DNA from 2 places in the Paenibacillus sp. FSL R5-0378 genome. Region 1 is predicted to be linked to the other one. Evidence: riboswitches for the same ligand, from Rfam matches in the RefSeq annotation. Region 1 holds a riboswitch; the other holds the start of a gene.

What was found. Region 1 has a riboswitch for cyclic di-AMP ahead of MKY74_RS08505 (hypothetical protein). Riboswitches for the same ligand answer to the same signal wherever they lie in the genome.
Region 2: another riboswitch for cyclic di-AMP. It lies ahead of MKY74_RS21185 (APC family permease); the one in region 1 lies ahead of MKY74_RS08505 (hypothetical protein).

The regions. Positions count from the first base shown of each region.
Region 1 covers NZ_JBBPAY010000001.1:1,837,623-1,841,035, reverse strand. The annotation lists gene kdpA (potassium-transporting ATPase subunit KdpA) at 1-1,612, opposite strand, end outside; gene kdpF (K(+)-transporting ATPase subunit F) at 1,682-1,759, opposite strand; gene MKY74_RS08505 (hypothetical protein) at 1,901-2,290, opposite strand; cyclic di-AMP (ydaO/yuaA leader) riboswitch at 2,428-2,600, opposite strand; cyclic di-AMP (ydaO/yuaA leader) riboswitch at 2,724-2,934, opposite strand; gene MKY74_RS08500 (glutathione peroxidase) at 3,245-3,413, shown strand, end outside.
Region 2 covers NZ_JBBPAY010000001.1:4,576,978-4,580,390, reverse strand. The annotation lists gene MKY74_RS21185 (APC family permease) at 57-1,880, opposite strand; cyclic di-AMP (ydaO/yuaA leader) riboswitch at 2,016-2,179, opposite strand; gene MKY74_RS21180 (phosphotransferase) at 2,385-3,413, opposite strand, start outside.

The DNA.
Region 1 (3,413 bases):
TCAGCAGCACGGTTCCGGTCAAAATGCCGGCGAACAGCTTGTTGTCGGTCCGGAAGGTGCCCTGAGTCTCGGCGACCTTCTGCTTCACCGCCAGCGAACCTGCAACGGCGAGCAGCGCAATAATCGAAATATATCGGCCGAGGAGCATCACCAGACCGGTGCTGACGTTCCAGAATACGGTATTGTCTGCCAATCCCTCGAACCCGGAGCCGTTATTCGCCGCCGAGGAGGTGAACTCATAGAGCGACTGGCTCAAGCTGTGATACGAAGGATTGGAGAAGGCGTCGGTACCCAGGTGCGTCATAAACGAAATCGCCGTCGGAGCAAGAATAATGAAGGGATGCATCAGAATCGCCACCGCGATCAGCTTCATCTCCCGGGCTTCGATCTTCCGGCCCAGAAATTCCGGCGTCCGGCCAACCATCAGGCCGCAGATAAATACGCCGAGGATTGCATACATGATCATATTGACGAAACCGACCCCCTTGCCGCCGAACACGACGTTCAGCATCATTTCGGCCAAGGGCGCAAGTCCTCCCAGCGGCGTCAGCGTATCATGCATGTTGTTGACCGACCCCGTCGTTGCGGCGGTGGTGACGGTTGTGAACAACGCGGACTGCGCGATGCCAAAGCGCACCTCCTTGCCTTCCATGCTGCCGGCCGAGCTGTTGATTCCCAATTGGTTGATCAGCGGGTTGCCGGCTTTTTCCGAGAAATACGTCAGGCACAGGAACGCTACGAACAGCGTCATCATGACGCTGAAAATCATCCAGCCCTGCTTCTTGTTCCGGGCGAACCGTCCGAACGTGTAAGGCAGTGACGCCGAAATTGTCCACATGCTGAGAATTTCGATCACGTTGGTCAGCGGGCTTGGGTTCTCGAACGGATGGGCCGAGTTGACACCGAAGAAGCCTCCCCCGTTCGTTCCGAGGTGCTTGATCGATTCCAGCGAGGCTACAGGACCCAGCGGAATCTGCTGCACGCCGCCTCCCAGCGTTTGCACGGCCCGCATCGGCTCCAGCGTCTGCGGCACTTTGAGCCCGACCAGCACCAGGGTTACGATGAGGGCAAGCGGCACGAACAGGCGGACATGCGCCTTGATAAAATCCTCGAAGAAGTTCCCGAGCCCCTCACCCCTGCGGGTGATGCCGCGCATAAAAGCAATCGCGATAGCCAGGCCCGAGGCTGCCGAGGTAAACATCATCATCGTGATGACGATCATTTGGCCAAAATAAGACATGCCGCTCTCTCCGCTGTAATGCTGGAGGTTCGTGTTCGTCATAAAGCTGATGACCGTGTTGAAGGACAGGCTCGCCTCCATATTGCCGATGCCGTTCGGGTTGCCCGGAAGGGCGCCCATCGTTCGCAGCAATATATAGCTGATCGCTACCAGAAAGATATTGGTTGCGATCATGCTGAGCGCGTACTTTTTCCAATTCATGCTGCCCCGCTGCTTCAGCCCGATGATCCGGTATAAAACTCTTTCCACGCCGCCGAAAATCCGGTCCGTCCGGTTCGGTTCATTGGAGAATATATGATATACGTAAGTGCCTACCGGCTTCACGAGCAGCAGGAGCACGAAAATGACGATACAAATTTGCAAAATATCCAAGGCTGGCTTCCCCCTCTTACGAGCATGTTCTGCTTTGGCCCCTTGAGGCTTACAGATTTAAAATACCGGTCAAAATTTTTCCGGATGGATCAAGGCGTAAACCAAATAGATAAAGACAAGCACGGCGAATGCCCCAACGACAATCATTGGTCTTTGCCCCCTTCTTCCACCACTTGGCCGCACCAATGAAAAAATAACAAGAACACGCCAAAGGTGGCAGCGAGCGCAAGTATCATATATACATCCATCATCGTTTCCGGTCTCTCCTTTGCATGGTTAGAATCATCTTTATTTCAGTAAAAATCCGACTTCGCCGTTTAAGGTATAAATGATGTGATCTGCACCAAGCCCCCGGTAAATGCCGGGTGAGCTGCCCCTCTGCGTAATGACATATACCGGTTCCGACGTCCAGGGACGGCAGATCTGCAAATAGCGGCAGGTCAGGTTGAGGCTGCTTTCAAAAAGAAAGATTTTGCCGACCTCCATTTCGGGCACCACCCAATCCTCCGCGTGATTCGTATTCAGCCGGATGATCCGCTGCACCCCCATTTTTCTCAAGAGGCGTTCCTCCCGGGCACTGTTGGTCAGAACGGCAAAGGGCCTCTTCCAATACATCAGCAGCTTGATAAAATTGCGTCCCGCCTCGTTCGGCGCGGTCACGATGACGACGTTGTCCATTTCAAAGGCTCCTCCTGTGCGGCAGCCGCGAATACGCAAAAGAAGCCGCAGGGAAAGAAGGACCTTTCCCGCGGCTTCTTGAATGTGGACGAATATGAAGGATCGTCCTATATTCAAAATGCGCACGACAAGTGCTGTCTCTCTCCCGTTACGCTGACGAGGTTAGCTGTCGGATTCGGGCGTGAGAGTCGCCCTACCTTCCGGTACTTACCGTACCGGAAAGATTCACCCCGGCGGCTTCCATTCCAGGCGGCCGCTGTGGTTCCCCCGCTCCCGGCCGTTTCCGGCCGAAATTAAGCGTTATTGATAAGTGTATGTGATTGTGATGAATGCTCTCTTTTGTTCCAGTAAGCTAAAAAAGGGTAAAAAAAAACACAGAGGCCAGCTGATCCCCCTGTGATCCGAAAGTTTATTCGGGTCGCAAGTTTCATCATTCCTCTCTCAAACGACGCTTACGAGGTTAGCTGACGGATTCGAGCGGTGAGAGTCGCTCTACCCGGCCGGATCCATGGCATCCGTAGCCGGGATTCACCCCTGCGGCTGGCAGCAGACCCCCGACTCTCACACCGGTTCGCTGCTCCATGGCACGCGTTTGGTTCCCCCGATTTCCGCGCTTTTTTGCGGAAACTCAGCGATTAGTAATGGAAACTGTATTGAATACGCTCTGAATCATACACCCGCTCCTTCCAAGCTGTAAAGGCAGTCTAAAAATCATGAACCGCGAATTTTGGAACATTCAGGACCTTATTAGCGCTTACATTTTGGCTTTTTGACTTCTACCTCTTCCATGCTCCCGATTTGGCGCATTTATGGAATCCAGGTCATTAAGGGACACTGGCTCGCAGGAATATCCGCATTGACATTACAGTTCAATCGTTTAAAATTAAATTGTGTGCTTGGTAAATGATTCGGCTGGATGATGATTCATAGCAGCACAAAAGGAGGAGGATGGCAGTGAGCGTCTATGATTTTCAAGTGAACACGCTGCGCGGTAAAGAGGTATCGTTAAAGGAATATGAAGGTGACGTGCTGCTGATCGTGAACACGGCCAGCAAATGCGGATTTACGCCGCAGTTTCGCGGGCTGCAGGAGCTGTACGACGAGTTCGGCGACCATCATTTTC
Region 2 (3,413 bases), 2.7 Mb from region 1:
GACCGCCGGCACAGATGCCGGGGCCTCATTACGAATGGTTTGAACCATCTGAATCGCTATTTTTTTAAATGATACGGTACCGTTGTCACAACAACATCTTTGCGGAATAAAAGATAAGTCCGGATCATCAAACTCGTCTGGTTGTGCAGCAGATTGTGCCAGCTCCGCTTTGGAATAAACTGCGGAATGATCACTGTGACCTGGTAGTTGGATTCGCTGGCTTTCCGGTGCACCGTATCGATAAATTTGCTAAGCGGATGAATGATGCTCCGGTACGGAGAATGCAGCGTCACAAGGCGCACGTCGGGCCGCCATTTTTGCCATTTTTCCTCAAACCGGTTCTCTTCTTCACGTTCAAACGGAATATATACCGCAATGATCTGATCCGCCGCCAGCGACTTCGCATAATTCAGGGAATGCTCCACGACATGCGTAATGCCCGAAACGGGGAGAATGATCACATTGCCTTCAATCGGTACCGCCGGCTCGCACGTCGACAGCCGCAGCTGCTCGCCAACCGCCTCATAATGCTTCTTGATCCGGTGGAACAGATACACGATCAGCGGCAAAAAGATCAGTACCGGCCAAATCTGCGCAAACTTGGTTGCGAAGAACATCACCGACACCGTGAAGCTGATCAGCGCGCCGATCGTATTGATGACGAGCTTCGTCACCCAACCCTGCGGTTTTTCCCGGATCCACTTGACGATCATTCCCGTTTGCGAGAGCGTGAAAGGGATAAATACCCCTACCGCGTACAGTGGGATCAAATGTTCCGTCTGTCCGTGGAAAGCGACGATCAGCACGATGGACAGTAGCCCAAGGATGATGATTCCGTTCGAATATCCCAAACGGTCACCGCGGACAGTAAACATCCGGGGAATAAACCGGTCTTTGGCTAAATTGACCGCCAGCAGCGGAAACGCCGAATATCCGGTGTTGGCCGCCAGGATCAAGATCAGTGCCGTCGTGCCCTGGATGAAAAAGTACATAAAATTCCGTCCGAACGTCTGATTGGCAATCTGGGATACGACCGTCTCCTGGGGATTTGGGGATATACCCAAATAATAAGCAAGAAATACGATGCCCGAGAAGAGTACAGCCAGCAGAATCCCCATTGCCATCAAGGTTTTGGCCGCATTGTTCGGAGCCGGATCCTTGAAGTTCGGGATGGCGTTCGAGATCGCTTCGACCCCGGTCAGAGCGGAGCTGCCCGAGGCAAAAGCTTTTAAGAGCAGGAACAGGCTGATTCCCGCCACCGGCGTCCCGACCGGCGTATGCAAATGCGGTGAAACGTGACCGGTCACGATGTTGTACATACCGACGCCGATCAAAATGAACAGCGCTAAGGCGAACAGATACACCGGATAAGCCAGGATGGAGGCGGACTCGGTGACGCCCCGCAAATTCAGCAGCGTGATGAGGATGACGAAGGTGACGGCAATCCCCACCGTATGCTCATGCAGCGCCGGAAACGCCGAAGTCAGCGCGTCCGTGCCCGCCGAAACGCTGACCGCAACAGTCAGAATGTAATCTACCAGCAGCGATCCGCCGGCCACCAGCCCGGGATAGATTCCCAGATTCTGTTTGGAGACGACGTAAGCGCCGCCGCCATGCGGATAAGCGAAGATGATCTGCCGGTAGGATAAAATGAGTGCAGCCAGCAAAATCAGTACGCCGATTCCGATCGGTATCGAATACCAGAACGCCGCCGTGCTGACCGTAACCAGAACCAGCAAAATTTGCTCCGGCCCATACGCTACGGACGACAGCGCATCGGAGGATAGAATGGCCAAAGCTTTTTTCTTATTCCGTTTTTGTTCTCCCAATTCGGTAGACTTCAGCGGCCGTCCGATCAAAAGTCTTTTCAATGCTGCCATAAAATGTTTGTCACCGCCAGTGTTAGAGTTGAAATGCTCATGATGTACCCGTTAGACACGTGTTCAACCCTTTTTGGGCACAACAAAAAAAGCCGCAGGAAAGCTGGACCTTCCCGTGGCTTTACGCGCACGACAAATCCCTCTTTCATAACGCTTACGAGGTTAGCTGACGGATTCGGGACCGAAAGTATCCCTACACTCAATAAATGAACATCAAGTGATTCACCCCTGGGACGAAGGCTTAGCTTCCTCCCTTTGGTTCCCCCGCTCCTGATTTCAGAATTCAGCGATCAAGGAGTACTACGTTTCAGGTTCACAAGTTCACGATTACGAATTGAATCTTACTCCTTCCGGATACCTGCTGTAAAGAAGCAAACGGTTTGAGATACGTATGAAAAAATTCAAAAGAACTTCATGTCAACGCTTACATTGGCGGCACTCTATTAATTTCTGGCTGTAGCTGTGCATATCGCTTGTTTACGCTATTAAATTCATATCGGACTTCTATATATTTCGATCCGCCGCATTCCTCAGCGAAGCCTCTACGGTATCCAGCCGGTTCAAGCAGTGATGCCGGACCATTTCGAGGTCGTTATCCAGCTGGTCTGGCTCCAGGTCACGCTGCAAAATATTCATGCACCAATGGGTCAGGTTTCTCAAATGATGGCGGTATGCATAATAACGCAGTAAATCCGGGTTCAGCTCCATCTGTTGACCTAGTTCCTGCTCATACCCTTTGAGAAAATGACCCAGTCCGTCCCCGATATACCCCACGATATCCAGCTCTGGGGGCGCGAGCATGGCTGCTTCCCAGTCCAGGACGACAAGCCGTCCGTCTGCGGTCTCCATCAGATTCCCTCCCCACAGATCACCGTGACAGAGCACATTGGGGGCCGGGTCAAGTACGAGACGTTCACGAACCCCTGTGATCTGGTGCAACAGCTCGGTTATGCGCGTTTGCTGAGGGATAACAAGCTCACGCAGCAGCTGGCTAGCGGGATTTGCACCGGGCTGAAGATGTTCAAGCTGCTCCAGGCATTGGATCAAATGCTCGGAAAAGGAGACATCATACGTTTCAACCGCAAGGCCGGATGTGGTAGTGAAAGGAGTCGACTTCCGAATCCGCGCCGCCAGCCGTCCAACACGCTCCAAGTTATGCTTGGAAAAAGGGTAAGCCTCAGCTAAGGTATCTCCTTCGATAAATTGAAACAGCACCGCTGTGCAATCAGGAAGGGAAAGCAGAAAAGCACCGCTTAAGGTTCGGAATGGACAAGGCAATTCCATAAATCGGCCGGTCTGATGCAATTCCCACATAAACGGCACATAACGCCTGCAGCGAAGGATGCTTTGGCGGTGGCTGTCATTGCTATGGTCAAACAGTTTCAGATAGGATCGCGTCCCATTTTCTCCCTCCACCCGGTAAGAATAGGCCGAATCTCCATAAGGGATAAAAATAAGCCTCCGGGCAGCAATTCCGTAAGCTTCGTTCAAGTGATGCACAAAAGCCCCTTCGTCCATTCGATATGACTGCCT